2 regions of the Mesorhizobium sp. M0968 genome follow, and region 2 is predicted to be linked to the other one. Evidence: riboswitches for the same ligand, from Rfam matches in the RefSeq annotation. Region 2 holds a riboswitch; the other holds the start of a gene.
The links. Region 2 has a riboswitch for S-adenosylmethionine ahead of metX (homoserine O-acetyltransferase MetX). Riboswitches for the same ligand answer to the same signal wherever they lie in the genome.

Region 1: another riboswitch for S-adenosylmethionine. It lies ahead of NKH67_RS28335 (O-succinylhomoserine sulfhydrylase); the one in region 2 lies ahead of metX (homoserine O-acetyltransferase MetX).

Annotation. Positions count from the first base shown of each region.
Region 1 covers NZ_JAMYNL010000026.1:15,543-31,354, forward strand. Annotated here, with positions in the region: gene mmsB (multiple monosaccharide ABC transporter permease) at 1-1,262, shown strand, start outside; gene araD1 (AraD1 family protein) at 1,451-2,443, shown strand; gene NKH67_RS28330 (2'-deoxycytidine 5'-triphosphate deaminase) at 2,474-3,568, opposite strand; SAM riboswitch at 3,699-3,776, shown strand; gene NKH67_RS28335 (O-succinylhomoserine sulfhydrylase) at 3,847-5,037, shown strand; gene NKH67_RS28340 (ceramide glucosyltransferase) at 5,074-6,228, opposite strand; gene apaG (Co2+/Mg2+ efflux facilitator ApaG/CorD) at 6,456-6,848, shown strand; gene NKH67_RS28350 (Hsp33 family molecular chaperone) at 6,855-7,865, opposite strand; gene argF (ornithine carbamoyltransferase) at 8,028-8,939, opposite strand; gene NKH67_RS28360 (aspartate aminotransferase family protein) at 8,954-10,153, opposite strand; gene NKH67_RS28365 (GcrA family cell cycle regulator) at 10,508-11,032, shown strand; gene NKH67_RS28370 (magnesium and cobalt transport protein CorA) at 11,123-12,130, opposite strand; gene phoU (phosphate signaling complex protein PhoU) at 12,247-12,972, opposite strand; gene NKH67_RS28380 (ATP-binding protein) at 13,090-14,352, opposite strand; gene ppk2 (polyphosphate kinase 2) at 14,550-15,452, shown strand; gene NKH67_RS28390 (enoyl-CoA hydratase-related protein) at 15,477-15,812, opposite strand, start outside.
Region 2 covers NZ_JAMYNL010000001.1:118,712-134,523, reverse strand. Annotated here, with positions in the region: gene NKH67_RS00630 (RNA polymerase subunit sigma-70) at 1-418, opposite strand, end outside; gene NKH67_RS00625 (SDR family NAD(P)-dependent oxidoreductase) at 461-1,207, opposite strand; gene NKH67_RS00620 (DUF1330 domain-containing protein) at 1,443-1,763, shown strand; gene NKH67_RS00615 (hypothetical protein) at 1,849-2,196, opposite strand; gene metW (methionine biosynthesis protein MetW) at 2,327-2,941, opposite strand; gene metX (homoserine O-acetyltransferase MetX) at 3,057-4,226, opposite strand; SAM riboswitch at 4,303-4,380, opposite strand; gene hisC (histidinol-phosphate transaminase) at 4,519-5,628, shown strand; gene NKH67_RS00595 (prephenate/arogenate dehydrogenase family protein) at 5,635-6,570, shown strand; gene NKH67_RS00590 (DUF2125 domain-containing protein) at 6,704-7,705, opposite strand; gene NKH67_RS00585 (gamma-glutamylcyclotransferase) at 7,820-8,353, shown strand; gene NKH67_RS00580 (quinone oxidoreductase family protein) at 8,374-9,354, opposite strand; gene NKH67_RS00575 (aldo/keto reductase) at 9,701-10,648, shown strand; gene NKH67_RS00570 (LysE family translocator) at 10,726-11,346, shown strand; gene NKH67_RS00565 (lysophospholipid acyltransferase family protein) at 11,374-12,174, opposite strand; gene NKH67_RS00560 (LysR family transcriptional regulator) at 12,281-13,189, opposite strand; gene NKH67_RS00555 (pyridoxamine 5'-phosphate oxidase family protein) at 13,322-13,942, shown strand; gene NKH67_RS00550 (YdcF family protein) at 13,971-14,732, opposite strand; gene NKH67_RS00545 (cell division protein FtsX) at 14,821-15,804, opposite strand; gene ftsE (cell division ATP-binding protein FtsE) at 15,797-15,812, opposite strand, start outside.

The sequences.
Region 1 (15,812 bases), on a different contig from region 2:
CCGGCGTTGCCCAGGATCTACAACAGGGACCTCGCATTGCCGTCTCGGCGCTGGTCACCAACCTGCGCGAATACGGGTTGGTGCTGGCGTTGATCGCAATCATGGTGTTCTTCCAGTTCACCACGTCCGGAACGCTGTTCAAGCCGGTGAACCTCAGCAATCTCGTGCAGCAGAACAGCTTCATCATCGTGATGGCGCTGGGCATGCTTCTGGTGATCGTTTCGGGCCACATCGATCTCAGCGTCGGCTCCGTCGCCGGCTTCATCGGCGCGCTGGCGGCGATGATGATGGTCATCTGGCCGCTTGGCCCATTGAGCAATCCGCTGGTGGTGTCGATCATCTGCCTGATCGTCGGTGGTGCGATCGGCGCGGCACAAGGCTACTGGATTGCCTATCACCGAATACCGAGCTTTATCGTCACGCTGGCGGGCATGCTGATCTTCCGCGGCATCTGCCAGGCGCTGCTGGGTGGCGGGTCTTCCGTAGGGCCGCTTCCCGTCGGCTTCAAGGCGCTCAGTTCCGGCTTCATTCCGGACCTGATCGGCCCATTGACGCTGATACCGCCAACCGTGAACGCCGCCGGCAAAACCATTGTCGGCAGCGGCCTGACGCTGCACCTGACGACGATCGTGATCGGCCTCGTCGCCGTGCTCGCCTATGCCTATTTCGGGCTCAGGGCACGGCGCACCCGCGAGAAGCATGGCTACGAAGCCGAGCCCTTCTCGCTGTTCGTCGTCAAGACCCTGGTGATCAGCGCGCTGGCGCTGTTTCTCGTCTACCAATTCGCCACCTATAGGGGCCTCCCCATCGTTCTCATGGTGATGGGCGTGCTGATCGCGTTGTTCGTCTTCGTTACCAAACGCATGACGATCGGCCGTCGCATCTATGCGATGGGCGGCAATGCCAAGGCAGCCCAGCTATCGGGCATCAAGACCGAACGGCTGACGTTGATGGTGTTCATCAATATGGGCGTGCTGTCGGCACTCGGCGGCCTGATTATCGCAGCGCGCCTGGGGCAGGCTGTGCCGGCGGCCGGCCTCGGCAGCGAGCTCGACGTCATCGCCGCGGTGTTCATCGGTGGCGCTTCGGCGATGGGCGGCGTCGGCCAGGTGATCGGCGCGGTGGTCGGCGGCTTCATCATGGGCGTCATGAACAACGGCATGTCGATCATGGGCGTCAATGTCGACTGGCAGCAGGTGGTCAAAGGCCTGGTGCTGCTCGGCGCCGTCGTCTTCGACGTCTACAACAAGAACAAGGCTTGAGAGGCAACCAGGAGGCATACGGGTCACATCGCGGCGCTGCCGGGCGCAAAGAAGTCCCCCGAGGGACCTGATCCGCGAGCGCAATCCGGACGAAGAATTTCAACCGAGGCGCGGACAGGGGTCCGGGCCGCGCAGGGTAGGGTTTGCCGAGAAAGGGCAGGCCAGCCCACAATTCAGAGAGGGTTACCATGCTGATCTCACAAATCCTCGACGACGCCGAGACGATCCGCGTCGTTGCCCGCAACGGCGGCAAGACCCGCGTCATCAACGGCGCCCGCAGCGTCTATTCGCTGGCGATGGAAGCCGCGCGTACCGGCAGCGGGCTTGTCGCCCTGATCGAGCGCAAGGGCTTCGGCGAAACCGTCGATCTCGACGCAGCCTACAAGAAGGGCCGGCTGCTGTCGCCGATCAACCATCCCGATCCGGCGCATCTCCATCTCACCGGCACCGGGCTGACGCATCTCGGCTCCGCCGCGACCCGCGATTCCATGCACAAGAAGCTCAGCACGGACGGCGAGGAACAGCTGACCGATTCCATGAAGATGTTCCGCATGGGGCTTGAGGGCGGCAAGCCGGCGAAGGGCCAGATCGGCGTGCAGCCGGAATGGTTCTACAAGGGCAACGGCACCATGGCGGTGGCGCCCGGTGCGGCGCTTATGTCGCCCGCCTTCGCCCAGGATGCCGGCGAGGAGCCGGAAATCGCCGGTATCTATGTGATCGGCGACGACGGCGCCCCGTTCCGCGTCGGCTTCACGCTGTCTAACGAGTTTTCCGACCATGTCACCGAGCGTGTGAACTATCTCTTCCTTGCCCATTCCAAGCTGCGCAATGCTTCGTTCGGGCCGGAGATCCTGATCGGCGATCTGCCGTCCGATATCCGCGGCACTTCGCGCATCCTGCGCGACGGCAAGCTGCTTTGGGAAAAGCCGTTCCTGTCGGGCGAGGCGAACATGTCGCACACCATTGGCAATCTCGAGCATCACCACTTCAAATACTCAGCCTTCCGCCAGCCGGGCGACGTGCATGTGCACATGTTCGGCACGGCGACGCTGTCCTTTGCCGACGGCGTCAGGACCAAGGCCGGTGACGTATTCGAAATCGAGGCGCAGGATTTCGGCCTGCCACTGCGCAACCCGCTTGAAATCGAGCAGCCGGTGAAGGTCGCCGTGAAGGCACTTTGAGCCGGGCGTAGCCCGGAAGTGAGAGGAAGGTCAGCGCGCGGCGCGGAAATGCTTGGACAGTTTCAGGCCCTGTGCCTGATAGTTCGAGCCGAGATCAGTGCCGTAGAGCGCCCGCGGCCGTTTCAGCATGTGCTCATAGACCAACCGTCCGACGATCTGGCCGTGGTCGAGGATGAACGGCACTTCGTGGCTGCGTACCTCGAGCACCGCCCGGCTGCCGGTGCCGCCCGACGCCGAATGGCCGAAACCCGGGTCGAAGAAACCGGCATAATGGACGCGGAACTCGCCGACCAGCGGATCGAAGGGCGTCATCTCGGCCGCGTAGAGCGGCGGCACATGCACCGCCTCGCGCGACACCAGAATATAGAATTCGTCCGGATCGAGCACCAGCTCGCCGGCACCGCTCTTGTAGAGCGGCTCCCAGAAATCGACGACATCCTGCGCGGCGCGCTTGTCGACGTCGACGAGGCCGGTGTGGTGCTTGCCGCGATAGCCGACCAGCCCGTCCTTGTCGCCGTCGAGGTCGATCGATAGCGCGATGCCCCCGCCTGAGATGTTGGGTGGTTCGGTGGCGACCAACATTTCGGCGCGGTGCAACTCGTGCAACTCGTTTTCCGACAAGAGCGCATTGCCGGTGCGGAACCTGATCTGCGACAGCCGCGAGCCGGTCCGCACGACGATCGGGAAAGTGCGCGGGCTGACCTCCAGGTAGAGCGGGCCTTCATAGCCGGCGGCGATCTTGTCGAACTCGTGGCCGCGGTCGGTCATTACCCGAGTGAAGATATCGAGCCGTCCGGTCGAGCTTTTCGGGTTGGCGGAGGCGGAAATATGGGCGGGCAGCGCCAGGCTTTCGAGCAGCGGCACGATGTAGACGCAGCCGGTTTCCAGCACAGCACCTTCGGCGAGGTTGATCTCGTGCAGCTTCAGCCGGTCGAGCTTGTCGGCAACCCTGTGGTCCGGGCCGGGCAAGAAGGAAGCACGCACCCGCCAGGCCTTGTCGCCGAGCCTGAGGTCAAGGCTGGCCGGCTGGATCTGATCGGCATCGAGCGTGCGCGGCGATTTCAGCGCGCCCGTCTGGAACAGCGCGGAAATATCCTGATCGGGAAGAATGCCTGTCTGCCGCAAGGGTCTGGCTCCGTTCGAACGCCGGGCGAGGTTCTGTCGCAGGTCCGACCGTGGACGCGTTTGGCACCTGCTTGGTACAACCCTCTTAATCATGCCGGCAATTGACGCAAGCGTGGCGCGGGTCTAAAGCTCGTTATCCCGTGGTGATTTGGCCGGTCGGCTTGCAGCCACGTTAAACAAGTCGCTAAAGGACCGTCGGGCCGCAAGGCCATATGGACCGGTTGCGACTTTCGCGACCGGTTTTTTGTTGTTTGGACCAATTTTGGTGTTTGGATGGAATGATGACCAAGAAGCGCGACTGGAAGCCTCAGACCGCACTCGTGCATGCCGGAACGCTGCGTTCCGGCTTCGGCGAGACCTCCGAGGCGATGTATCTCACCCAAGGCTATGTCTACGAGACGGCGCAAGCGGCGGAGGCCCGCTTCAAGGGCGAGGAGCCGGGCTTCATCTATTCGCGCTATGCCAATCCGACGGTCGACATGTTTGAAAAACGCATGTGCGCGCTGGAAGGAGCCGAGGACGCGCGCGCCACGGCATCCGGCATGGCGGCGGTGACGGCAGCACTGCTGTGCAGCGCCAAGGCGGGCGACCATATCGTGGCGGCGCGCGCGCTGTTCGGCTCCTGCCGCTGGGTGGTCGAGACGCTGGCGCCGAAATACGGCATTGAGGCAACGCTGGTCGACGGCACCGACATGGCCAATTGGGAAAAGGCGGTCAAGCCAAACACCAAACTGTTCTTCCTGGAAAGCCCGACCAATCCTACGCTGGAAGTGATCGACATTGCCGCCGTCGCGGCACTTGCCAATGCGATCGGCGCCAGGTTGATCGTCGACAACGTCTTCGCCACGCCCTTGCAGCAGAAACCCCTGCAGCTCGGCGCCCACATCGTCGTCTATTCGGCCACGAAGCATATTGACGGCCAGGGGCGCTGTCTTGGCGGCATCGTTCTGTCGGACAAGAAATGGATCGACGAGAACCTGCATGACTATTTCCGCCACACCGGCCCAAGCCTCTCGCCCTTCAATGCCTGGACGCTGCTGAAAGGCCTGGAGACGCTGCCGCTACGCGTACGCCAGCAGACGGAAAGTGCCGGCCGCATCGCGGATTTCCTGGCCGAGCGCCCGCAAATCGCCCGTGTCATCTATCCCGGCCGTGCCGACCACCCGCAAGCGGCCGTAGTCAAGAAGCAGATGTCGGGTGGCTCGACGCTGATTTGCCTCGATGTGAAGGGCGGCAAGCAGGCGGCCTTTGCCTTCCAGAACGCACTCGACGTCGTGCTCATTTCCAACAATCTCGGCGACGCCAAGAGCCTGATCACCCATCCGGCCACGACGACGCACAAGAACTTGACCGATGAGGCCCGCGCCGAGCTCGGCATCGGACCGGGAACGCTCAGGCTGTCAGTTGGCCTTGAGGACGCCGACGACCTGCTCGAAGACATCGAGCAGGCACTGAGAGTTGCCGGATAAGGGCTGGCCGAACAGAGGCGAGCGGGGACGCGCCGATCAGGCGCCGGACGGGGTCTCTTCCAGCTCCGCGACGGCCTTGGTCTGGATAGTCATCACATTGCCGCGCCAGTCGACGGCGCCGCTCAGCCATCCGCGCGCCCAAATGGCGGGAAGCATCAGGTCTCGCGCCATCATCGCCGGGATCGTGCGCGGCGACAGCTGCCATCCCTTGGCCGAGGCCAAGGCGCATTCCGGCAGGTAGGCCGCGACCAGCACGGCGATGGCGGTTGCCGGCAGGCTGACGCCGGCGTCAGCCGCCGCGATCAGCGCAAGCACCAGCGGCGGCGCCGCGCCGATCAGGATCTCGGGGGCGAAGAACAGCGCGAAGGTGACGCGGCGCAGCCGCGCCCAGCGCGCCTGCCGCGACCAGATCTCGCCAAGCGTGCGCCGGCCGAGCGGCTGTTCGAAGGGCGAGGCGACAAGATTGACCCGCAGTCCGAGCCCGTTGACCAGCTTGGTCGCGGCGGCGTCCTCGGCGATCTCGGCGGCAAGCGCGCGGATGCCGCCATTGGCGTCGAGCATCGGCTTGTTCCACAACATGCTCTTGCCCTGCGCGAAGCCGAGGCCGAGCGCCTCTCCAGCGTACTGCCAGCGTGCCTGCAGCGTGTTGAGAAAGGCGCATTCGACCTCCCCCCAGAAGCCGTCCGGCCGTGAGCCGATCGGCGTCGAGCAGACGAGGCCAGTGCCATGCCGCCATGCCGCCATCAGCTGCTGGACGTAGTCGCTCGGCATAAGCACATTGGAATCGGCAAGGATGACCCAGCGATAATGCGCCGCTTCCCAACCCTTCACGCAATTGTTGAGTTTTGGATTGCCGCTGATGCGGTCGTCACCGACTAGAAGGCGGGCGCGAATAGCTGGAAAGCGCGCCATTGCGGCGGTGATCGGCTTGACCACCGGGTCGTCGGCATGGGCAACGCAGAAGATGAGTTCGTAGCGCGGCCAGTCGAGTGAGAAGGCGCGCTCCAGCGTCTCTTCGGCAAACGGCTCGACGCCGCGCGCCGGGATGACGATCGATACCGGCGGCGCGTTGGCCGCGGGCGATGCGATCCTGGCTGGTCGCTTCAGCTTCAGCGAAGCCAACAGGATGCTGGCGAGATTTGAAAGAAGGAGGGCTATGGAAAGGAGAGCGGCTGCGAATGTCGGTTCCATCGAGATCTGGTCACTCCAGAAGTGCCGGCCGCATGACGGCCGTTTTCAACAATTCGACAGAACGCTGAGTCGCCCGGCACAAGCCTGCACACCATCATTGTCATGTGTCACTTAAATGACATTGTTTTTCGGCACCTGCGCTCGAGTCGGGCAAGGAGATGACGCGCATCGTTGATCAAACTGCGCTGAGCGTCGAAAGTTCCATCTACATTGCTTTGGAGCAGTTTATGTACAGCGCCGTCACCCGCAACATCGAAGTGCAGGTCAGGCCGTTCTATCTGGAGGATCACTCCGACCCTCCGCAAAACCGCTATGTCTGGGGATATCAGGTGACCATCGACAATCAGTCGGATGAGTTCGTGCAGCTTCTGTCGCGCTACTGGCACATTACCGACGGCACCGGCAAGGTCGAGGAAGTGCGCGGCCCCGGGGTCGTCGGCGAGCAACCCGGACTCAACCCCGGCGACAGCTATCAGTATACGTCTGGATGCCCGCTCTCGACGCCGTCCGGCATCATGGTCGGGCACTACACCATGCGCAACAGGCGGGGCGAGACGTTCGACGTCGCCATCCCCGCCTTCTCGCTCGACTTGCCGGGAATGCGGCGCACCGTCAATTGACGGCGGTCATCCGGCCGCTGCAAACTCCGCCGGGTCGAAGTCATATTGCTTCGAGCAGAATTCGCAGGCGACGTGAATGCTGCCATCCTCGGTGCTGTCCCTGATCTCCTCGGCGGAAAAGCCTTCGAGGATGCCGTGGATCTTCTCCCTCGAGCATGAGCACTGGTCGGCGACCGGCACCCCGCCGAACACGCGGACGCCATGCTCGTGGAAAAGCCGGTAAAGCAGCCGTTCGGCGCCGATCGTCGGATCGATCAGCTCGGTCGGTTCAATAGTACCAAGCAGCGCCAGCAGCTCCTGCCAGGAATTGTCGGTCGGGTCGTGGATTTCCTCGCGCGGATCGCCGTCGCCACCGGGAAGGTCGGGTACGCGCATGCGCTCCGCCGACTGCGGCAGGAATTGTGCCAGCAGGCCACCGGCCCGCCATTGCTCGCGAGCACCGCCGACGCCCGGCGTCAGAAGCTTGGCAACCGAAAGCCGGAGGTCGGTCGGAATCTGCTCCGACTGGCGGAAATAAGTGCGTGCGGCATCTTCCAGTGTGACGCCGTCGAGTTGGACGATGCCCTGGTAGCGTTGTGTGTGAGCGCCCTGGTCGATGGTCAGCGCCAGGACGCCGCTGCCGAGCAGCGTCTGCGGTGACGTCTCGCCGGCAGAAGTCAAAGCCTGCAGCCGGTCGGCATCGAAGCGGGCATAAGCGCGCAGCGCGTGCGGCGTGGAGAAATCCGCGACCAGCATGTCGACCGGCCCGTCGGTGCGGGTCTGCAGAATGAACTTGCCCTCGAACTTCAGCGAAGTTCCGAGCAATACCGTCAACACACAGGCTTCAGCCAGGAGCCGGGCGACCGGCTCGGGATAGTCGTGACGGCTGAGAATAGCATCGAGCATCGGCCCGAGCTGGACGGTGCGACCGCGCACGTCGAGCGGGCCGACCTCGAACGGCACGACATGGTCGTCGCCGGCGTAGCCGAATTCGCCGAGCTTGGGTTTATGTTCAGCCAATTGATGAGTTTCCAACATGACAAAGCTCCGGGGCGCGGCGATGCCGCCCTCCGGGGTGCATGCGACGAGACGCGCTCGATTTGCGTGATGCGCCTGAGATAGGCACCACCAACTCCCGGATCAAGGCGGCCCAGATCAAGGCGGCGCAGATCAGGCCGGCCCGGATCACCGCGGCTCGTATCAAGCGCCCAGGCACCAGGCCAAGACCGCCTTCTGGGCATGGAGCCGGTTCTCGGCCTCATCGAACACCACCGAATGCGGTCCGTCGATGACCTCGTCGGTAACCTCCTCACCGCGATGCGCCGGCAGACAGTGCATGAACAGCGCATCCGGCTTGGCTTTCGCCATCAGTGCCGCATTGACCTGATAGGGCAGGAAGACATTGTGGCCGCGGGCACGGTGCTCCTGGCCCATCGACACCCAGCAGTCGGTGACGATGCAGTCGGCCTCGTGAACGGCCTCCTCGGGCGAACGGGTGAATTTCAGCTTGCCGCCATTGGCTTTCGACCAGTCGACATGCTTCTGGGCCGGTTCGCTGCCCTCGGGCACGGCGACATTCAGCTTGAAATGGAACCGCGCGGATGCCTCCAGCAGCGAATGCAGCACGTTGTTGCCGTCGCCGGTCCAAGCGATCGTTTTACCGGCCACCGGACCGCGGTGCTCTTCGAAGGTCATGATGTCGGCCATCAGCTGGCAGGGATGGGTCTCGTCGGTCAGCCCGTTAATGACGGGGACCGTAGCGTTTTCCATCAGTTCCAGCAGCCGGTCATGCGAGGTGGTGCGGATCATGATGGCATCGACGTAGCGCGACAGCACCTTGGCCGTGTCGGCAATGGTCTCCGAGCGGCCAAGCTGCATCTCGGTGCCGGTCAGCATGATCGTCTCGCCACCCAACTGCCGCATACCGACGTCGAACGACACGCGCGTGCGCGTCGACGGCTTGTCGAAGATCATCGCCAGCACCTTGCCTTCGAGCGGCTTGCTGCGTTCGCCGGCCTTGAGCCTTGCCTTTCGCACCGCTGCGTCGTCGAGCATGAAGCGCAGATCGCCTTCGGAAACGGCGGAAAGATCGGTGAAATGGCGAAGGGACATCAGGAATTCCAGGATTACTTCGCAGCGGCAGCGACGATGGCATCTGCCAGGCTCTTGGCGCCGGCACGAATGCGCTCGAGCGCTTCGTGGATCTCGGCGTCGGTGACGGTGAGAGGCGGCAGCAGGCGGATAACGTTGTCGCCGGCCGGAACCGTCAAGAGATGCTGGTCACGCAGTGCCACCGTGACCTTGGTGTTGGGCATCGCGCATTTAAGCCCGAGCATCAGGCCGGTGCCCCTGATGCTTTCGATAACATCCGGAAATTCGTCGGCGACGCCAGCGAGCCCCTGCTTCAACAGCAGTGCCTTGCGCTGGACGTCTTCGAGAAAGCCGTCTTCCAGTACCACGTCGAGCACGGCGTTGCCGACCGCCATTGCCAGCGGATTGCCGCCGAAGGTGGTGCCGTGCACGCCGGCGGTCATGCCGACCGCTGCCTCGTCGGTGGCGAGGCAGGCACCCATCGGGAAGCCGCCGCCGATGCCTTTGGCCACCGCCATGAGGTCGGGGGTGACACCCGCCCACTCATGCGCGAACAGCTTTCCGGTGCGGCCGACGCCGCATTGGACCTCGTCGAAAATCAGGAGCAGTCCGTGCTGATCGCAGAGCTGCCTGAGCCGCTTCAGCGATTGCGTCGGCACTTGCCTGATGCCGCCCTCGCCTTGCACCGGCTCGATCAGGATCGCCGCGGTTTCAGGCGTGATCGCCTTCTCGGCGGCATCCACATCGTCGAAACCGACCTGGTCGAAGCCGTCGACCTTGGGGCCGAAACCTTCCAGATACTTGTACTGACCGCCGGCGGCGATGGTCGCCAGGGTGCGGCCGTGGAAGGCGCCTTCGAAGGTGATTGTGCGGTAGCGCTCGGGATGGCCCTTGACGAAGTGGTAGCGCCGCGCCGTCTTGATGGCGCATTCGAGCGCCTCTGCGCCGGAATTGGTGAAGAACACCTTGTCGGCGAAGCTTGCGTCGGCCAGCCGCTCGCCGAGCCGGCTCTGTCCCGGAATCTCGTACAGATTGGAGACGTGCCAGAGCTTGGCGGCCTGCTCGGTGAGGGCCGCGACCAGATGCGGATGGCTGTAGCCCAACGAATTCACGGCGATGCCGCCGGCGAAATCGAGATATCGCTCGCCCTTGTCGGTGACCAGCCAGGTGCCTTCACCGTGGTCGAAAGCCAGGGGTGCGCGAACAAAGGTCTCGAAAAGCGCCGAACCGCTCATTATATGCGTCTCCGGAACCGGAAAAATCAAAAAGCCGCCAAAGCGGCGGCCCTTGTGGCTTATCGTGTTTTTCGGCCGTGAAGTCAACGAAAAGGTCGCGCAAGGTCGCGCGGCAAGCCCCCAGCATAACGCCGGCTCCTAAGCGACCGGGCAAGTTGGGGAAAACCGAAAAAACCGATTCGTGTTGGCCTTGGGACTCTTGTCACCGAGTCAGCGCATAAGGTAATTGTAGCAGAGAAATAACTAGATTTCGTGCGGCGGACCTAATCACCCGATATATGTGGTGTCTGCCCGGCAGAAGCCGGGTCGGGGATGGATTCCGATTGCCGCACGTTTCAGCAGGAGCGCGGTCTCATGAACTGGACTGACGAGCGAGTCGAACTTCTCAGAAAATTGTGGTCGGAGGGCCTCAGCGCCAGCCAGATCGCCGCACAGCTTGGCGGGGTCAGCCGCAATGCGGTCATCGGCAAAGTGCACCGGCTGAAACTGTCCGGTCGCGGACGCACGACCGCCTCACCGGCACGCCAGAAGAAGACGGTGCAGGGATCGACGATCCAGAAATCGGTGTCCCGGGCAGCAAGCGCCACGCGCCATGCCACCACCTCGATGTCGATCGGTGCGACCGCGCTCAAGGCGCAGTTCGATGCCGAACCGGTGGCGCGCCACTATATCCGCCCGGTCGAGAACGTCGTCGTGCCGATCTCACGGCATCTGCAACTTGTCGAACTCAACGAGCGCACTTGCAAATGGCCGAACGGCGATCCGCTTTCGGAAGACTTCCATTTCTGCGGCAACGACGCCGCCGAAACCGGCCCCTACTGCAAGTACCACGCCCGCGTGGCGTTCCAGCCGGCATCGGAGCGGCGGCGGAGCAGGTGAATGGTGAATGGTGAATGGTGGCGGGCTGAGCTTGGAGTAAGAAAGCAAGGCTCTTGCCTAGCCTTATTCACTATTGATCATTCACCCACTTCATAGCCATCCATTCTTGCGAAACCGCCAGTAAAGAAACGTGCAGATCAGGGCAATTGCCGCCAGGACGGCCGGGTAGCCATATTCCATCCTCAGTTCCGGCATGTCGCTGAAATTCATGCCGTAAATGCCGGCGAATGCCGTCGGCACGGCCAAGATTGCGGCCCATGAGGCAAGCTTCTTGGAGATCGCCGTCTCCTGGCTTTGACCGACCAGAAGGCTCGCCTCGAAGGCGAAGGCGAGAACCTCTCGCAGGCTGTCGATCTTTTCCTGGACAGTGCGGATGTGGTCGGTGACGTCGCGAAACAGCGGGTGCATGGCTGTGTGGATTTGCGGCAGATCGGCGCTGGTGAGCCGCCGGCAGACCTCCACCAGCGGCAGGGCCGCATTACGCAGGCGCAAGAGATCGCGGCGCAGCATGTAAAGCCGTTCGATATCGGAACCGGTCATCGGTTTCAGCAGAACCTTGTCCTCGATCGCCTCGACCTCGTTTTCGATCTGCTCAAGCACCGGCATATAGTTGTCGACGATGAAATCGAGAATGGCGTAGAGGACGAAATCCTCGCCCTTGGCAAGGGAATGCGGGCAGCTTTCCCAATGCTGGCGAACGGCGGCGTAGGAGGTCGACGGGCCATGCCTGACGCTGACTATGTAGCCCGCGCCGACGAACAGATGCGTCTCGCCGAAGGTGACGCGGCTGTCGATCAGCTGCGCCGTGCGGGCAACGATGAACAGGGCATCACCATATTGCTCGATCTTCGGTCGCTGGTGCGGATGCTCGGCGTCCTCGATCGCCAGCTCATGCAGATGGAATTGCGCCTGGACGCGCATCAACAAATTGCGGTCGGGCTCCAGCAGTCCGATCCAGACCACGTGGCCCGGCTTCCCGGCCCATTCGCCGGCTTCCTCGATCGGAATGTCGGCGATGCGCCGCCCAGCCGTATAGACGCCGCAAGCGATTATACCCGACATCGGCGGCGCAGGAGCAAACTCGCGGACATATTCCATCGCAGCCTCCTGAAGGCAGGGCCTTCATCGCGGAACTGAGAAGTCGGCGCGTCGAAAGCTTAGCGCAATTTTCTGTCGGGTGGCGAATCCGAAATTCGCATCAGTGCTGAGAGAACTCACTTCGCTGGTTGGGTTGCGGAAAGAATAATCTTGTCCGTCTTATCGCCCTTCGGACGATCGGCCGGCATCTGGTCGCCGGTGACGATATAGTAGATCGTCTCGGCGATGTTGGTGGCGTGGTCGCCGATGCGCTCGATGTTCTTGGCGCAAAACAGGAGATGTGTGCAGGGGGTGATGTTGCGTGGGTCTTCCATCATGTAGGTCAGCAATTCGCGAAACAGAGAGGTGTACATGGCGTCGATCTGGTCGTCGCGGTCGCGCACGAAACCGATTTTCTCCACCGACCGCGACGCATAGACGTCGAGTACTTCCTTGAGCTGGGTCAGTGCCAGATTGGCCAAAGCCTCGAGGCCGCGGAACAGGCTGTTCGGCTGGCGCCCGTCTGCGACGGCAACCACCCGCTTGGCGACGTTCTTGCCGAGGTCGCCTACCCGTTCGAGGTCAGCCGAGATGCGGATCGCGCCGACGATCTCGCGCAGATCCGTCGCCATCGGCTGGCGTTTGGCGATGATGATGATCGCCTTGTCGTCGATCTCGCGCTGTCCCTCATCCAGAACCAGGTCGTCCCGAATGACTTTCTGGGCAAGCCCCGGATCCGCATTGACCAGCGCCGCGACCGCCTGCTCGACCATGCGCTCGGCATGCCCGCCCATCGCAGCGATGCGCTTCGACAGATATTTCAGCTCCTCGTCATAGGCGCTGACGATATGCACGGACTGCATGGACGAAATGCCTTCCCGGGATCTCGTGGTTGAGTCGTTCCCTCGAATCCCCGCTGATACGCTAGCCGGATGACAGAAAAAAGAAACGGCCCATTATGTGCTAGAGATAGTACTACGTTAGCGAGCCGGCAAATGGACCGTGAACGCCGCACCCTTGCCGATCTCCGACCTGATGGAGAGTCTGGCGTTGTGGCGGGTCAGGATATGCTTGACGATGGACAGGCCAAGGCCGGTGCCCTTCTGGGTTCGGCTGTTCTCGACATCGACGCGGTAGAAACGCTCGGTGATGCGCGGGATGTGCTCTTCGGGGATGCCGGGGCCGAAATCCCTGATGGTGACGTCGATGCCCGGTTCGGGATCGCTGTCGCTGCGTATGATCGACACCACGACACGTCCGCCCGACTGACCATATTTGCAGGCGTTTTCCAGCAGATTTTCGAAGACCTGGAAAAGCTCGTCCCGATCGCCGGCCACGTCGAGCGGCCCTTCCGCGAAATCACGCTCGATGACGACGCCGTTTTCCTTTGCGAGCGGCCCAAGCGAATCGATGACGCTGTCGATGGCCTGGCGCACGTCGACCTCGGTTCCCGGCTTGAGATAGGGCTTCATCTCCAGGCGCGACAGCGACAGAAGGTCGTCGATGAGGCGCGCCATGCGGCTGGTCTGGTTCTGCATGATCTGCAGGAACTGCTCGCGCGCCGCGGGGTCGTTGCGGGCCGGCCCGCGCAGCGTCTCGATGAAGCCGGCGATCGAGGCGAGAGGCGTGCGCAGCTCGTGGCTGGCATTGGCAATGAAGTCGGCACGCATTCTGTCGATCCGGCGCGCCTCACTCTGGTCCTTGAACACCAGCACGTAGAGATCCGTGGCATGGCCGACTGAAGACGCGCTCACCCGATAGGCTCGTTCGACCGGCAGCTTTTCTATGTAGTCGACGCTGTCCGAAGCGACGTTGCCCGCCAAGATGCTATCCAGCAAGGCCTGCATTTCCGGCGCGCGGAATTTCAGCGACAGCGACATGCCGGGGGCAATCCCACCGAAGGCGGCAAAGGCAGCGGCGTTGGCGTGGACGATGGCGGCGGAGCGATCGAAAATGATCAGCGGATCGGCAACCGCCGCCGCGAGATATTCGCCGGAAAGTTGTTGCACGCCCGACTCGATGGCCGCGGCATTTTCGGTCGATTGGCGGGCGATGCCGGCCGGCAGCATCGCAGCGGCAACCAGCACGGCGCCAGCCAGCAGCACCACATAGCCAGACATGCCGGCAAAACCATAGACCATCAGAACCGCAACGAGACCGGCCGCCAGCAGCCAGCGGCTGTTCCACAGCCGCATGGCGACGGTTTGCGCCCTGCCTCTCCGCTCTGTGCCGATGTCGGCCATTGGCGCTCCGTCTGCGGCCACTTCAAGAACTTCTTGCTGGACCGGCGCTAGAGCGCAGTGCGTCCAATTGGGCGCACAAAGGACGCTCTACCTCTTTATCTGCTGCATCGTTCTTTCCGAAAATCGATTCCGATTTTCGGGCCGATGCAGTAAGGCTCCCAATAGCACGAGTCCGGAAGCTGGAAAGGTTCGCCTCGATGAAAAACGCCAAGGAAAGCCCCGCCGCACCCTCATCGGGGCCGCTGAAGATCATGATCGGCGGCAAGGAGAGGGCGTTCGACATCGAGGCCCCCGCGCTTCCCGACTGGGTCGAGGACCGCAAGCTCACTGCCGGCGGTTACCCTTACGACAAGAAGATGAAGAGCGAGGAGTATGACGAGAGGCTAGAGAAGCTGCAGATCGAGCTGGTCAAGGCGCAGGCGTGGCTGCAGTCGACGGGCAAGCGGGTAATGTCGCTGTTCGAGGGGCGCGACGCTGCCGGCAAGGGCGGCACGATCTTCGTTTTGCGCCAGTATCTGAACCCTCGCACGGCGCGCAACGTGGCGCTGACCAAGCCAACGCCCACCGAGCTTGGACAATGGTACTTCCAGCGCTACGTCGACCACTTCCCGACGTCGGGCGAATTCGTCACCTTCGACCGCTCCTGGTATAACCGCGCCGGCGTTGAACCGGTGATGGGATTCTGCACGCCCGAGCAGCACGAGCAATTTCTGGACGAGGTTCCGCATTTCGAGCGGATGATTCGCAACGAGGGCATACATTTCTTCAAATTCTGGCTGAACATCGGCCGGGAAACGCAGCTCGAGCGATTCCACGACCGCCGCTGGAGCCCGCTGAAGAGCTGGAAGTTTTCGCCAATCGACATCGCCGGCATCAGCAAATGGGACGAATACACCAAAGCGCGCGACCTGATGGTCGAGCGCACGCACAAGGAGTTCGCGCCCTGGATCATTGTGCGGGCGAACGACAAACGGCGCGCGCGGCTGGCCGTCATGCAGCGCATTCTCCTTTCGCTTCCCTATGACGGCCGCGACCTCGACGTCATCGGCAAGGAGGACAAGAAGATCATCGGCGAAGGGCCGACTTTCCTCGAAAAATAAGCTCACCTCATCGATACGCGGCTCTCATGCCGCCAGCCGGGCAATCCGCTGCAGTCGCTTCAGCGTGGTGTCGTCCTGCAGCGCCTGCTGGAAAAGCGAGATCTCCTGATCGATGCGGTCGCAGAGCGCGCCGGTGTCGCCCCTAAGCAGGTCGCGCGTCTGTAGCAGCGCCGCGACAGGCTTCTTGGCGAGTTGCCTGGCTGTTGCCAACGTGGCTTCCTCGACGCTGCCGTCCGTCACGATCTCGCCGACAAGGCCCAGTGCCCTGGCATCTTCGGCGGCGAGCGTGTCGCCCAGGCAGAAGAAGCGGAACGCCCCGGCATAGCCGAGCTTCTGCGGCGCCAGAATGCTGGTCGCCGC
Region 2 (15,812 bases):
GGGCTTCCGGACCTGGCTCGCTGCCGGCAATGTCTGGAAGCTCGGCGTCGGGGTAGGGCTCCAGCCAGGCGATGTCGGCTACCGGCCCGCCTATGGCCGCCCCGTGCGAGGGCGGCCGTCCGGGTTCCCGGAGAATGCGACGCGCCCTCGACCTCGCCTTGATGGCGTTGAGGCAAGCGTTGGTCGCGATCATGTAGAGCCAACCGCGAACCGAACCTCGCCCGTCGAACTCCGATCTTGCGCGCCAGGCGCGAAGCAACGTGTCCTGGACGAGGTCGTCGGCCTCGTGCAGCGAACCCATCATGCGATAACAATGCAGCTTGAGCTCGCGGCGATGCGCGGCCGTGACCTTCTCGAAGGCCAGCCGATCGAGGATCGGCTGGCGTGATGGTTGCAGAGGTGGTTGACCGTTTGTCATGTGGCTTCTGCGGTTACGAGCGAGCGTTGCATTACGCGCCCCTCAGGCGGCCGGGGCAAGCCCGCTACCGCTCACCATGAAGGAACTGCCTTGCGGCTGGCCGGTGGCGAGTGCGACCACCGCCCGTCCGACATCGGCCGGCGTTTGCATGTCGGTCATGGCGGCGATGAAGTCCGCCGGCTGGATGCCCATATAGGCCGCTATGCTGTCGACGCCGGCTTTGCCCACGCCGGTTTCCGGCATGATGCGCATCGGCGCGAGCGCCATGAAGCGCAGGCCGAGGCCAAGCCGGTCGGCCTCCTTCTGGCTATGACCGGCCAGGAACATCTGCGTGCGTTTTGCGCCAGCATAGCCGCCGGCGTTCGGTGGTCCGCCGGTCAAGGCCGCGCCGCTGGAGATCAGAACGATCCGGGTCCCCGGCTTGAGCGGACGCCGCACAGCGGCCCGGCAAAACAGGAACGACGCCTTGACGTCCGTGTCCCAATTTGCCGAGAACGCCTTCCAGTTCTGTTCATGCACCGGCGCAGAAGGCGCCAGCGCACCTGCGCAGATCACCAGTACGTCCGGCTCAAGCGCGGCGAAGACCTTATCCGGGGCGGAGTCCATCGTAGCATCGGCCGCGAGCGTCTTCACGCCCGAGACCTCCCAGGCAAATTGCGCCAGGGCCTGTTTTCCGCGGGCGACGGCCAGCACCGTCGCTTTCTCCTTGAGGGCGGCCTCCGCGATCGAGCGGCCGACACCACGGCTGCCTCCGACGACGACGACATTCTGATTTTGCAACGATCCCATGGATCACCTCTCTATTCCCGGCCGCCGGACCATCCAGGCGCGCTCATCGATAAGGACAGCGCAGGTGGGTGGAAATCATCGGTGCCAGGCGGAAATATCTTTCAGCTGACGGCAGCGGCGCGTCGGTTTTGTATTCAGTGTCATTACCTCGGGGGTAATCGACCTGTGCGCGACGTCTCGGCAAACTGCTCCCATCAAGCCGGTTGTCCGGTCTTCGACCACAAGGAGTTACGCCATGACCGCCTACGCCGTCGCCCATATGCGCCAGGTCACGCCGGGACCGCAGATCGTCGAGTACCTGCACAAGATCGATGCCACGCTGGAACCGTTTGGCAGCCGCTTCGTGGTGCACGGAGGCGAGGTGGAAGTCGTTGAAAACACCTGGCCGGGCTATCTCATAGTCATCGAGTTTCCCAACCGGCAGCAGGCACGTGCATGGTACGACTCGCCCGCCTATCAGGAGATATTGCCGCTGCGTACCGGCAATTCCCGGTCCGACGTGGTCTTCGTTGATGGCGTCCAGCACCCGCACAAGGCCACGGACGTGCTTGAATAGAGGGAATGATCGGGTACAACCGGCGTCTATGGTGCCGCCATCTATCTGGCGGCACCGAATTTGGATCGCGTCTGCATCGGCAGCTTCACCGCCCCTGCAGCACCTTGATCGCGTTGGACATGTCGCCATGCGACAATGCAGCCAGGTAATCCGAGTAGTTGATCCTCCCGTTCGCGAAGCCGTTCATCAATCGCGTGCAGAACGTGTGTTCCAATCCGGCATCCGGGACGTTCATGAGCGCGGCGAGGTTTGCCCTTTCAACCTTGCCGAACCGCATCTTGAATTTGGTCATGCACCGCTGGATCGCCTGCCGTTTCAGCGCCGGGCTGCCGCTCAACGCGACTTGTCCATTCTGGAAATCGGTCTTCGACGTCGTGCATCCGGAAATCAAAGTGGCCGACATCAAAGCTGTTGCTAATACTAACGTCTTCATTGCTTCCCCCAAACCAACCCGTTTGAGACCTGTTAAAGCAACAAAGAATGCCGGGCAACTTCATTGGATTGAAAATTGAAAATATGGTTTCTTGCGCAGGTCTGAGGTTCGTTGCTTCTGCCTGTCAAACCTATCGTTTCAGCAGGAATACCGCTTGCTGGCCGAAAAAATTCCAGAACCACCACGGCATCGAGAAGCCGATCCGCTGGCCGTTGGCGTCGAGCGCGGTTGCCTTTTCCACCGTCGCGCCAAGCTCGTCGCACAGATTGACGAAGTCGCGAATGGTGCAGAAATGGATGTTGGGCGTGTCGTACCAGGAATAGGGCAGGTCCTTGGTCACCGGCATGCGGCCGTTGAAGAGCAGCGAAAGGCGCACCCGCCAGTGGCCGAAATTCGGGAATGAGACGATGGCGCGGTTGCCGATCCGGAGCAGTTCGTCGAGCACCAGCTTCGGATTGCGGGTCGCCTGCAAGGTCTGCGACAGAACGACGAAGTCGAAACCCTTGTCGGGATAGAATTGGAGATCCTTGTCGGCATCGCCTTGAATAACCGACAGGCCGCGCGCCACGCATTCGTTGACGCCGCGCTGCGACAGTTCCAGCCCGCGGCCATCGACCTTCTTGGTCTCCTGCAGCAATTCGAGCAGCAGGCCGTCGCCGGAACCGACGTCCAGCACCCGCGACTGCGGCGGGATGAGATCGGCGACGACTTCGAGGTCGACGCGCTGGGCGCGGTTGACGCTCATGCCTTCGGCTCCTGCTCGGCACATGATCCTGATCCGAAAAGTCTGCAACTTTTCGGGGTCATGCGCTGATGCCTGGCGCATGGTCCTGATCCGAACAGCCTGCAACCTTTCGGGGTCATGCGCCAAGCCCTCTCGCCCGCGCGGCCGAGGCGATGAAGCCCTTGATGGCGGCGAACAGTTCCGGTTCGTCGAGCAGGAAGGCGTCGTGGCCGCGGTCGGTCTCGATCTCGACGAACGATACCGAGGCGCCGGCTGCGTTCAGCGCGTGCACGACCGAGCGGCTCTCCTCGGTCGGGAACAGCCAATCGCTGGTGAACGAAACCAGGCAGAAGCGCGTCTTGGTGCCGGCGAAGGCATCGGCCAGCCGGCCGCCATGGTCGGCGGCGAGATCGAAATAATCCATCGCCCGCGTCATGTAGAGATAGGAGTTGGCATCGAAGCGATCGACGAAGGTCATGCCCTGATGGCGCAGATAGCTCTCGATCTGGAAGTCGGCATCGAAGCCGAAGGTAAGCGCTTCGCGGTCCTGCAGGTTGCGGCCGAACTTGCGGTGCAGCGCTGCTTCCGACAGATAGGTGATGTGGGCGGCCATGCGCGCCACCGCCAGCCCCTTTTCCGGCCGCTTGCCATGCTCGAAATATTTGCCGCCATGCCAGTCCGGGTCGGCCATCACTGCCTGCCTGCCGACCTCGTGGAAAGCGATGTTCTGCGAGGAATGGCGGGCACCGGTGGCGATCGGCAGCGCCGAGAAGACGCGCTCCGGATAGCTGGAGGCCCATTGCAGCACCTGCATGCCGCCCATCGAGCCGCCAAGCACGCTGAACAGCTGTTCGATGCCGAAATGCTCGACCAGCATCAGCTGCGCCCGCACCATGTCGCGGATGGTGATGATCGGCAGGTCGAGCCCGTAGGGCTTGGCGGTGGCGGGATTGGTCGAGGCGGGGCCGGTGGAGCCGAGACAGCCGCCGATGACGTTTGACGAGATGACGAAGAAACGGTCGGTATCGATGATCTTGCCGGGACCGATCAGCACTTCCCACCAGCCCGGCTTGCCGGTCACCGGATTGGTGTTGGCGACATGCTGGTCGCCGGTCAGCGCATGGCAGACGAGGATGGCGTTGGAGCGCGCGTCGTTGAGCGTGCCATAGGTCTGGTAGGCAATCTGGAACGGCGACAGCAGCGTGCCGGCGTCGAGCTTGAGCGGCTTGTCGGCGCCGAAACGCAACACCGGGCTCGACGGCTGGTCGGCCTCGTTGTTGGTTTTTCGCGCGCGCAAAGCGACCATCACATCTCCTTGCCCGGCCTTCAGTTGTCCACCGGTCTGGGCAACAAAAAACCGGCCATGCCTTCGCAAAGCCGGTTACAAGATGCAAACGGCCCTTTAGCAAGTTGTTTAACGTGGCTGCAAGCCGACCGGCCAAATCACCACGGAACTGTAGCCGTTCTTCTATGACTCGCGCATGGCTTCGTCAACGGCAAGTTCTTGATCCCGAATTGCCGGCCCTCGACATTCCGGGCCACGGCTTGTATTTCCGCTGCGGCTTCCGGATGGAGGCACTCTCGACGGATTTCATGAAATGAGTCAGACACCGGATCAGACACGTCCAAAGCCCCGCGCCGGCATCATGGACATCGAAGCCTATGTGCCCGGCAAGAGCGCGGCGCCTGAAGGTGTCGCCAAGGTCCATAAATTGTCGGCGAACGAGAACCCGCTCGGCCCTTCGCCAAAGGCGATAGAGGCCGCGCGCGCGGTCGCCGACAAGCTCGCGGTCTATCCCGACGGCAGCGCCAGGCGCCTGAGGGAAGCGATCGCCGAGGTGCACGGGCTCAACCCGGCGAACATCGTCTGCTCCAACGGCTCCGACGAGATTCTGGGCCTGCTGGCGCAGACCTACCTCGCGCCCGGCGACGAAGCCATCATCACCGAACACGGCTTCATGGTCTACAAGATCTACATACAGTCGGCCGGTGCCGTCCCGGTGACGGTCAAGGAGACCGATGAACGCGCCGATATCGATGCGATCCTCGCCGCGGTGACGCCGGCTACCCGGATCATCTTCCTTGCCAATCCAAACAATCCAACCGGCACCTACTTGCCGTTCCAAGAGGTGCGCCGCCTGCATGCCGGCCTGCCGCGAAACGTGCTTCTGGTGCTGGATGCAGCTTACGCCGAATATGTCCGGCGCAACGATTATGAAGCCGGCGTCGAGTTGGTGGGCAGCGCGGAAAACGTGGTCATGACCCGCACGTTCTCAAAATTGGGCCTGGGCGGGGCGCGGATCGGCTGGATGTATGCGCCAATGCACGTCATCGACGCGATCAACCGCGTGCGGGGACCCTTCAACGTCAATGCGACGGCAATCGAGGCCGGCATCGCGGCGATCCGCGACCGTGCCCACATCGAACGCAGCGTCGCGCACAACGAGACCTGGCTGGCCTGGCTGAGCGAGCAATTAAGCGGGCTCGGGCTGCGGGTGACGCCGAGCGTCGGCAATTTCATCCTCATCCACTTTCCCGAGGACAAAAAGCATTCGGCGGCGGCCGCCGACGACTACCTCAGTGCGCGCGGCTACATATTGCGGCGCGTTTCCGGGTACGGTTTTCCCAACGCGCTGCGCATGAGCATCGGCACCGAAGAGGCCAATCGCGGCGTTGTCGCAGCACTCGCGACATTCCTGAAAAGCTAGAACACCATGACATCACCGATGTTCGAAAAAATCGCGCTGGTCGGCATCGGCCTGATCGGCTCGTCGCTGGCCCGCGTCATCCGCCGCGAGGGGCTCGCCGGCCAAATCGCGATTTCGACGCGCAGCGAAGCGACGCTGGCACGGGCGAGCCAACTCGGCCTTGGCGACACCTATACGACGGATGCGAAAGAGGCGGTTCGCGATGCTGATCTGGTTATCGTTTCGGTGCCGGTCGGCTCTTCAGGCACGGTCGCCGCGGAGATCGCGCCGGCGCTGAAGAAGGGCGCCATCCTCACCGATGTCGGCTCGACCAAGGCATCGGTGATCGCGCAGATGCAGCCGCATGTGCCTGATGGCGTGCACTTCATCCCCGGCCATCCTTTGGCCGGCACCGAAAAATCGGGACCGGACGCCGGTTTTGCCGAACTGTTCGAGAACCGCTGGTGCATTTTCACGCCTCTGCCCGGTACCGATCCCGCAGCACTGGAAAAGCTCTCGGAATTCTGGCGCCGCTGCGGCTCCAACATCGACACGATGGACCCGCAGCATCACGACATGACGCTGGCCATCGTTTCGCACCTGCCGCATATCATCGCTTACAACATCGTCGGTACCGCCGACGATCTGGAGTCGGTGACCAAGTCCGAGGTCATCAAATACTCGGCTTCCGGCTTTCGCGACTTCACCCGTCTCGCGGCGTCCGACCCGACCATGTGGCGCGACGTCTGCCTGCACAACAAGGACGCCATTCTCGAAATGCTGGCGCGGTTTTCCGAGGATCTGTCCTCGCTGCAGCGGGCGATCCGCTGGGGCGACGGCGAAAAACTGTTCGACCTGTTCACCCGCACCCGCGCCGTCCGCCGCTCGATCATCGAGGCCGGCCAGGATATCGACGTACCGGATTTCGGCCGCCAGGCAGTCGAACACCCGCCGAAGGGATAAGCCGCGGCAGGCCGATCGCAGGCCAGCCTGGCTTAGAGCGGTTCATCGTTTCACAGAAACGCCGAACGGCTCTATCTCTTTGTTTTGCGCAATTCCGGACGGAAAACCGTTTCACACTTTTGCTGGAATTACTCTAGTCGAGCGGCTTGATCTTGCCGAGCGGGATGAAGCCGAGCGAGGCCTTGCCCCTGACGATCTTCAGCGGCATCGACGGCTGGTTGCCGAGCAGCGCCAGTCCGGCAAAGCCGGTCTGGATCTCTTTCTTCTGCTCGGGGATGGCGGTGGCGAGGATTGCCGCCACGGCCTTTGGATCATTGAGCCTGATTGTCAGGTCGGCATTTATGAGACCGTCGTCATCGACCGACAGCGGTCCGGAAACGGTGATGCGCGCAGTTCCGGACGACAGATCGAGCTCGTGGATTTCGGCCGCCTGGCCGCGCAGGCTCGTCGGATTTGCCTTGATCAGTGTCAGGCCGTTCTTCAGCGTCACGTCGCCGCTGCCGTCGAGCGGCGGCAAGACGCGCCCGCCGATGGCCGCCGCGTCGATTTCAAGATCGGTGAAATTGCCGGCATAGTCGATGTCCGGGCCGTTTGGGCGCAATTGTCCGGTGGCGGTTCCGGCGCTGAACAGCGAGACGGGATCGGTGTCGTCTGCCGGATCGGTCTGGCCGGACAGGCCTTCTGCCTGCAGCGAGAGGCGCCTCGGCAGCGGCCAGGACAGCTTCATGTCGGCCCGCAGATCATCCCAGTCGATCCAGAGCGGGGTCATGCCGGGAACAGAGGTCCTGAGCGGCCCCCTGAGCTCGGCGGCAGGCGACAGAAGCCGGGTGATCTGCGTGGCGGCGTTGATCTTGCCTGTCGATGCCGCGACGTTGCGGCTGTCGTCCTCGTAAGCCAGGCTGTCGCAGGAAACGGTGAAGCTGAAGGGATAGCCGCTGACCGCGAGATTGGCGCAGTCGGCCTTGATGCCTTTGTCGTCGAGATCGGCGACCGCCTTTTTGGTGGCGCTCTCGACCAGGTCCGCCAGGTAGAACCAGCCGGCGCTGTAGATGCCGAACAGCACGAGGATGAAAGCGGCAAGCCACAACAGGCGGCGACGTTGGCTGGGCGGCGGGCGCTCGTCACTTGACGTCATGCTGCGGCTTTCGTTAACGCGGGGTGGCACGGGCGGGCTGTCGCTTGCGGCACCAACAGGTAGACGGACTGAAACACCACCGGTGAGGTGGTCGTCACAATCAGGCTTGGCGATATGGGCGATTTTTGGGTTTTTGGCTACGGCTCACTGATCTGGCGACCGGGATTCGCACATGTCGAGACGCGGCGCGCCCGCCTGCATGGCTACCGCCGTTCGCTCTGCGTCTATTCTTTCGTGCATCGCGGCACGCGCGAACGGCCGGGCCTGGTGCTCGGCCTCGACCGCGGAGGCTCCTGCATCGGGCTGGCGTTCCGGGTTCCAGGCGAGCTGCGCAACGAGGTCATTACCTATCTGCGCGAACGCGAGCTGGTCACCAACGTCTATCTCGAACGTGTGCTCAGCGTTCGCCTCGACAAGGGTGAAACGGATAGGGGCAAGACGGTCGACGCCGTCGCCTATGTCGTGGACCGCAGCCATGAGCAATATGCCGGTGCGCTCGACCCGGCCGAGGCGGCGGCCGTCGTTCGCGGCGCCGTCGGCCAATCGGGGAGGAATGAGGATTACGTGCTCAGCACGCTGGAGCACCTCGAAGCACTGGGTATAAGCGACCACTGGCTGGAAGACGTGACGAGACGGATCGCGACGTAGCTTCGGTGCCGTGACGCGGGCTACATCCTGAAAATCTGTTTTCCAAGATCGGCGCGATCCAGGCTGTTTGCCACGGCAAGCTTGAACTCGGTCAGCGGGTGGAGACCGCCGACAGGAACGTGGAAGCCGGGCTGGCCGAAGGTGTCGATAATCTCGCATAGCACAGGCCGGTCGGCTTCGGCAGGCGGCGAAAAGAAGTAGCGATAGATATTCGCCCTGATTTCGACGCCGCTCAGCAAGACATCGAAATTGTGCAGTTCGAAGCGCTCGGCACTCATTCCGCCATTGATCACCATCTGCCCGCCGAGCGCCAGGATGCGGATCAATTCGCCGCTGACAGGTCCGCCGACATTGTCAATGATCCCGTTCAATCCGGCGCCGCCGGTGATATCCATCACCGCTTCCCGGATACTTGCCTTCAAGTCCGAAAGGTCAAGAATGGCGGCGGCGCCAAGCGTCTTCAGATCGAAGCTTTGGTGCGAGCGCCGCACAAGCGCGATGACGTTGATGCCGCGTCGTTGGGCGAACTGCATCACCATTGTCGAAATTGACGAATAGCCGGCCGTGACAGCCAGCCACTGGCCAGGCCGCACACGGGAATCCACCAGCAGATCCCACGCGGTAATGGGGTTCACCATCTGCCCGGCGCGTTCGACAGGATAGCCGGCAGGCAACGGGATCAGCCATTCGGCGGGAATGGCGGCGTACTCGGCCCAGCTGCCATAATAGCTGAACGCGACAAGCGTCCCCGGTTCCAACCGAACGTTCTCGCCAACGGCTTCGACGATGCCGGCGCCATGGTTTCCGGCGATCTGCCGGGGAAAATGCGGCTTCTTCGGTTCGGGATAGAGGTTCTGGATAAACAGGAAGTCGCCCGGATTGATCGAGGCCGAGACCATCCTGACCAGCACCTCGCCGTCGCTGATCCGTGGCAACGGCAGGTCATTCACATAGAGCACGTCGCGCGGCGAACCGATGGCGTCAAATACAATTGCTTTCATGCCGGTCTCCATAACAAACGATCCGAGGCCAACAGTCTGAGCCCCGGCCAGACCGTGCTGAGACTTGCGTCAGCGCGGCGGAACCTACGGTCGGCCGGCAAAAGTCAGAATTGGCAGATTTGACAATCTATGTGCCAAACTTGCCAGATCGTTTCTTCAGAGGCTGCTGGTTTGGATACCCGGGACCAGCGCCTTGGGGCCGGACACGGCGCGGCGGGTCGCGGCTTTGTGAAGCGCCGGCGGGCTGGAAAAGAGGCTATGCGTTTGACGTTGCCACGGCGCGACATAGGTTAGCCCGGTCGGCGGCTCCCATCCGCCCCAGCATGAATCACCATGGAGATCAGCCTTGCAGAAACGTCGTCTCGGTCGCACCGACCTATCCATCGCGCCATTGGTTCTGGGCGGCAATGTGTTCGGCTGGACCGCCGATGAGAAAACCTCGTTCGACCTGCTCGACCGCTTTGTCGACGCTGGCCTCAACGCCATCGACACGGCCGATTCCTATTCGCGCTGGATTGCCGGCCACCAGGGCGGCGAATCCGAAACCATCATCGGCAAATGGATGAAAAGCCGCGGCAACCGCGACAAGGTTGTCGTTATCACCAAGGTCGGTTCGGATATGGGACAGGGCAAGAGGGACCTGTCCGCCGCCTATATCGAAAACGCCATCGATGCTTCGCTGAAGAGGCTGCAGGTCGATAGCGTCGATCTCTATCTGTCGCACTGGCCCGACCCGGCGACCCCTTATGAGGAAACGCTCGGCGCCTACCAGAAACTGCTCGACAAGGGCAAAATCCGTTATACCGGCGCTTCCAACCTCGACGCCGCCCAGTTGCGGGCCGCACTTGACGTAGCAAGCCTGCGCGGCCTGCCGCGCTACGAGGTGCTGCAGCCGGAATACAACCTCTACGACCGCTCGTCCTTCGATGGTCCGCTGCGCGATCTGTGCGCGGCCGAGGACATCGGCGTCATCACCTATTTCAGCCTCGCCAAAGGGTTTCTGAGCGGCAAGTACCGGAGCGAAGCCGATCTCGGCAAAAGCCCGCGCGGCAGTGGTGTGAAAGGGTATCTCAACGCGCGCGGCATGCGCATTCTCTCAGCGCTCGATGCGGTGTCGGCCAGACATTCGGCCAAGCCGGCGGAAGTGGCGCTTGCCTGGGTCATGGCGCGGCCCGGCGTCACCGCACCGATCGCCAGCGCGACGACGCTCGACCAGCTCGACAGCCTGGTGCGTGCCGCATCGTTGCAGCTCAGTCCGGACGATATCGTCGAGCTCGACAAGGCCAGCGCATAGCCGCGCACGATCGTTCAAGACCGGCGCCGCTGCTTACCCTACCGTCCCTGCCTCGTCACAGGATGCAGGGACGCCGCATGGCCGGACAGGGTCTTCTCGATCAGCAGCTATGGGAGCGATTGCTGGCGCTTGTGCTGGCATCGGCCATCGTCATGGGCAGCCCGGGGCCGGCGACAATAAGCGTCACCGCGACCGGCGCCGCGTTCGGCCTGCGCGGTTCGCTGCGCTATGCCTCGGGAATCGTTGTCGGGACGGTTCTCGTGCTTTTGGTGGTGGCGACGGGCATCATGGCCGTTCTCACCGCGCTGCCGAAGCTCGCAGCGCTGTTGGCGGTCGCGTCAGCAGCCTACATCCTCTATCTGGCGTTGAAGATAGCGACGGCGCCGCCGCTGGCGGCACGCATTGGTGGGGCGGCACCTCCCACTTTCCTGGGCGGGTTCCTTCTGGCCGTTGCCAATCCGAAAGCCTATGTGGCGATTGCCGCCGTGTTCGCCGGCGCGTCTCCTGGCGCCGGCGGTCTTGCTATTTCAGCCAAGCTGGCGGTCCTCGCCTTGATGATTGTTGCCATTCATCTCTTGTGGCTTCTCGCCGGCGCGGCTTTTGCACGTTTGCTGCGCAAACCGCTGGCGTCGCGGATCATCAATCTGGTGTTTGCCGTGACGCTGGTTGCAACAGCCGCCCTGGCTGCCTTGCCGTGAGCCTTTCTGGCATCCGCGGTGGGTGTCTCAGTCTTTCAATTCAGGTTTCGCATCGAGCTCACCAAGCCGTTTCATTGCCGTCGGCGGCATCGGCGGCGGGTTCGGCGTCTGTGCCGCCTCGACGAGAAGCTGGTCGCAGGCGGCTTCCGTCTCGCCGATCAGCCGTTGCATGAATTCGTCCTTGCCGAGGCCGGGCGGGATCGGTGGCAGGAAGCGCGCCTTGATCGTGCCGGGATAGCGCAGGAATTTGCGGCGCGGCCAATAGAGACCGGCGACGTGGGCGACCGGCACCACCGGAATGCCAAGCTGGGCATAAAGTTCGACGATGCCGTATTTGTAGACCGGTTCGTCGCCCGGCGCCCGGCGGGTGCCCTCGGGGTAGATGATCAGCTGGCGCGGATTGCGCGCCAATTCCTGTTTGGTCGCGGCGATCACCGTCTTCAACGCCTTCGAGCGGCTGCCGCGGTCGACAGGAATCATCCGCATCTTCAAAATGTACCAGCCGAAGAACGGGATCCAGGTCAGCTCCCGTTTCAATATGTAAACGGGATCGTCGAGATAAGGCAGGAAAGCGATCGTGTCCCAGAAGGACTGGTGCTTCGGCGCCAGGATGAAAGAGCCGTCAGGCAGGTTTTCCTGGCCGGTGATCTCACTTCTGGTGCCGGCGATCTTGTCGTAGAGCCACATGCTGGTGCGCGACCAGAATTTCGGCACGAACCAGGCGCGATGGCGCGGCGACAGGAAATAATACGGGGTCCAGAGGATCATCTGGACGATCAAATTGAGGTAGAAGGCGAGATTGAACGCCAGCGAGCGGAAATACAGCATACAGCAAGTGCCCGGTGAGGAGGTGTGCGTTCGTTACACCAAGCGCCGGCAAAAAGGAAACGCTGCGAGGCGGACGATCGGCCCGGCCTTGCGAGGGCCGTCTTCGTCACGTTTCCCACGCGGCCTGCAGCAGGCGCTGTCTCAGGCGCGGGGCGGCGAAGTCGAGGAATGCGCGCAGCTTCACCGGCAGTAGCCCCTGGCCGGCATGGACGAGGCTCACCGGCCATGGGTCTGGCTCAAACTCTTGCAGCACCGGGCGCAGCGTACCCGACCGGACTGCGGCGGCAATCTGATAGGAAAGCAGCCTCGTCACGCCGACGCCGGCAATCGCCGCATCGATCGCTGCCTCAGCCGTGTTGACCCGTAACCTGGAGCGGATCGGCACGCTGAATTCGGTCTTGCCGGTGGCGAAGCTCCAGGCTGCGGCGGTGAGCCCTTCGAAGGTGATGGCACTGTGTGCTGCAAGCTCCTGCGGCGTTTTCGGTGTGCCGTGCTCGGCGAGATAGGCCGGGCTCGCGCAAACGACGCGGCGGATTGAACCCAGGCGGGTGGCGATCAGGCTCGAATCGGCAAGCTCGCCGATGCGGATGGCGAGGTCGATGTGCTCTTCGACCAACTGGGTTATCCGGTCGGCGAATGTCAGCCGCACACTCACGTCGGGGTAGGCGGCGAGAAAGGCGGTGACGACCGGCAGCACATGCAGGCGGCCGAAGACGATCGGCGCAGTGACGATCAGTTCGCCGGTCGGGGCGCTGTATTCGCCGGCGGCTATTCGCTCGGCCTCGCCGACCTCATCGAGAATGCGACGACAGGCGGCGAGATAGGCGTGGCCTGCATCGGTCAGCGACAGCTGCCGCGCCGAGCGGTTCAACAGCCGTGTCTTCAGGTGCTTTTCCAGGTCCGAAACCTTGCGGCTGACCGTCGTCAGCGGAATGCCGAAGCGGCGCCCGGCAGCCGAGAGGCTGCCTGTCTCCGCCGCGGCAACGAAAAGCGACATGGACTGGAGGCGATCCATAGCTCTCCCGAAAATTTGCCCTTCCGGAAAACGGAAGGATGGATTGCAGATATGGCATCTGCATCTCGAAGATGGAAGGACGTATTTTCCTGACTAGCAATGCAGCGCAGCTCGGCGCTTGAGGAGGCTTCCATGAACGCTCACACCAGCGATGTTGCTTTCACCCCGACGGTGAAGGCGATTCAGGCGCGCAAGGGCTCGCGCCAGGCCTATGCCCGTGTCGAGGAGCGTGGCGGCTGGCAGGCGGCAATTACGCCCGATCTCGCCGCCTTCATCGAGGCGCAGACCAGCGTCTTTCTGTCGACCGCCAATGCGGACGGGCAGCCTTACATCCAGCATCGCGGCGGGCCTGCCGGTTTCCTCACGGTGCTCGACGAACGGACGATCGGCTTTGCCGATTTTTCCGGCAACAGGCAGTTCATCACCCAGGGCAACCTCAGCGACAACCCACAGGCTTTCCTATTCCTGATCGATTATGCGCACCGGCAGCGCATCAAGATCTGGGGCAAAGCGCAAGTAGTCGAGGGCGATGCCGAGCTGACGGCAAAGCTGATGCCGCAAGACTACAAGGCGCGACCCGAGCAAGTCATCCTGTTTACGGTTTCGGCTTGGGATTCAAATTGCTCGCAGCACATCCCGCAGCGTTTCGAAGCGGCCGACGTGGCGGCGGCGCTGGGCGAACGCGACAAGCGCATCGAACGGCTCGAACAGGAGATCGCACGCTTGCGATCGGATGCAGCAGCCAGGGAATAAGAGCCAGGGAATAAAAGTGCCGTGCCGTTCAGCTTCCGCCTGCGGCGTCGGCCAGCGCGACGCTCTTGGTTTGCTTCACCGGCATGATGCCGCGCGCCAGCGCCAGCAGGTATTTGTTGTATTCGGTGAACAGCACACGCAGCGCTTCCGGCTTGGTCAGCCAGCCGCCATTCTCGAGGTTGGTGTTGACCACCGGATAGGGCTCGAGCCTTGCGCCGTGCAGCAGCCGGCCCATTTCCAGCAGGCTACGCGGCATATGATAATTATTGGTGACGAGAATGACGGTGCCGTAGGCATGGTCCTCGACCCATTTGGCACTTTCCTCGGCATTGCCGATCGTGTCGAGCGCGGCGCGGTCGATGTCGACGCAGCAGGAAAACAGCCTCTTGTCGCCGCCGGTCGCGGCCTGAAGCTGGCGGCGGCTGGCGGAGGGATGGACGCCGCTGATCAGCAGCCGCTCGCCCTTGCCTAAGGCAAGCAGGCCCATCGCAGCGTCGAGGCGCGATTGGCCGCCGGTCAGCACGATGATAGCGTCGGCCCTTGCCGGATTGGCGGGCGTAGTCAGGCGGCTGACGGTATTGGCGAACCAGCCGAAGCCGGCGACAAACAGCGCCATAAAGGCGAGTAGAAGGAGAGCCGAGATGCGCAAGGAGCGGCCTGCCAGCAGCCGCCCATGTTTGGCAAACTGATCCGGCTTGGCAAATTCATCAGGCTCGGCGAATACAGGCGGGCGCGCAACCAGCACTGGCATGCATCCAGCGGTATCGGTCGAGTCCCGAACGTCCATCATGAAATGGTTAATCCCGAAATACGGCCTTTGGTAGGAAAAAAATGCAATTTTCGTGACGATGCGTTTTCATCCGTGATCGATCTTTCCTTTAGCCGGCGTCCGGCTGGCGAATGTCGATGTCGCTGAGATAAGCAACCACGGTGAAATGGGAGGTTGCCGCCGTCAGCGCGCCGATCACCAGCACCATGACAGCGACCCCGAGATAACCCGCCGAGCCGATGGCGAAATTGCCGAACAGGGCGGTCGCCTGGTCGGCCTGCGGCGTTGCCATGTTGTGTGACGACCACCAGGAGAAGACGATGAAGACCAGGATCGCCGCGGCGCCGCCTGCCGCGGCGCCCTTCATGCCGGTGACCAGAAAATGCCGGCGGAATTCGCGCGCGATGAAGCGCGCCTCGGCGCCCACGAAATGCAGCACCTCGATGATGTGGCCATTGCCGGCCATGGCGCCGCGCGTCGCGAATACAACGGTCAGCACCGTCGCAGACAGCATCAGCGCCAACACTGCGATACCGATCGTTACCGTGGTGCGGGCCATGGCAACCAGCCGGTCGACCCAGGTGCGATGATCGTCGAGCGAGGCGCTCGGCAGCTTCGGCGTGATTGCCGCGCGCAGTGCGGCGAAATCGGGCGGACTATTCTCGTCGATGGTGATGATGATCAAGCGCGGCACCGGCAGCTCATCGATGTCCAGGCCCGAGCCTAGCCAAGGCTCGAGCAGTCGGGCCGTTGCTTCGCGATCGATGATCCTGGCGCTTTTCACGCCAGGGAATTCGCCGGCGATCTGCGAGGCCAGCGCAAGTGCGGCCTCCATGTCGAGGCCGTCGACCGGCTTGATCTGGATGGTCGCTTCGCGCGAGATCTGGTTCTCCCAGACGGAGGCGGTGTCACGCACCAGCGTGACTGCGCCAAACGTCAGACAGGACAGAAACGTCATGATGGCGATGACCAGCACCAGCGCCCGGCCGGCGATGTTCTGCGCCGGCACGATCGGCGCCATTTTGCGCTGGACGCGGGGCTTTGCCGCCGCGGCGTCCTGACCCTCGAAATGTTCGACGGAGAGCTCAGTCATAGATGTCC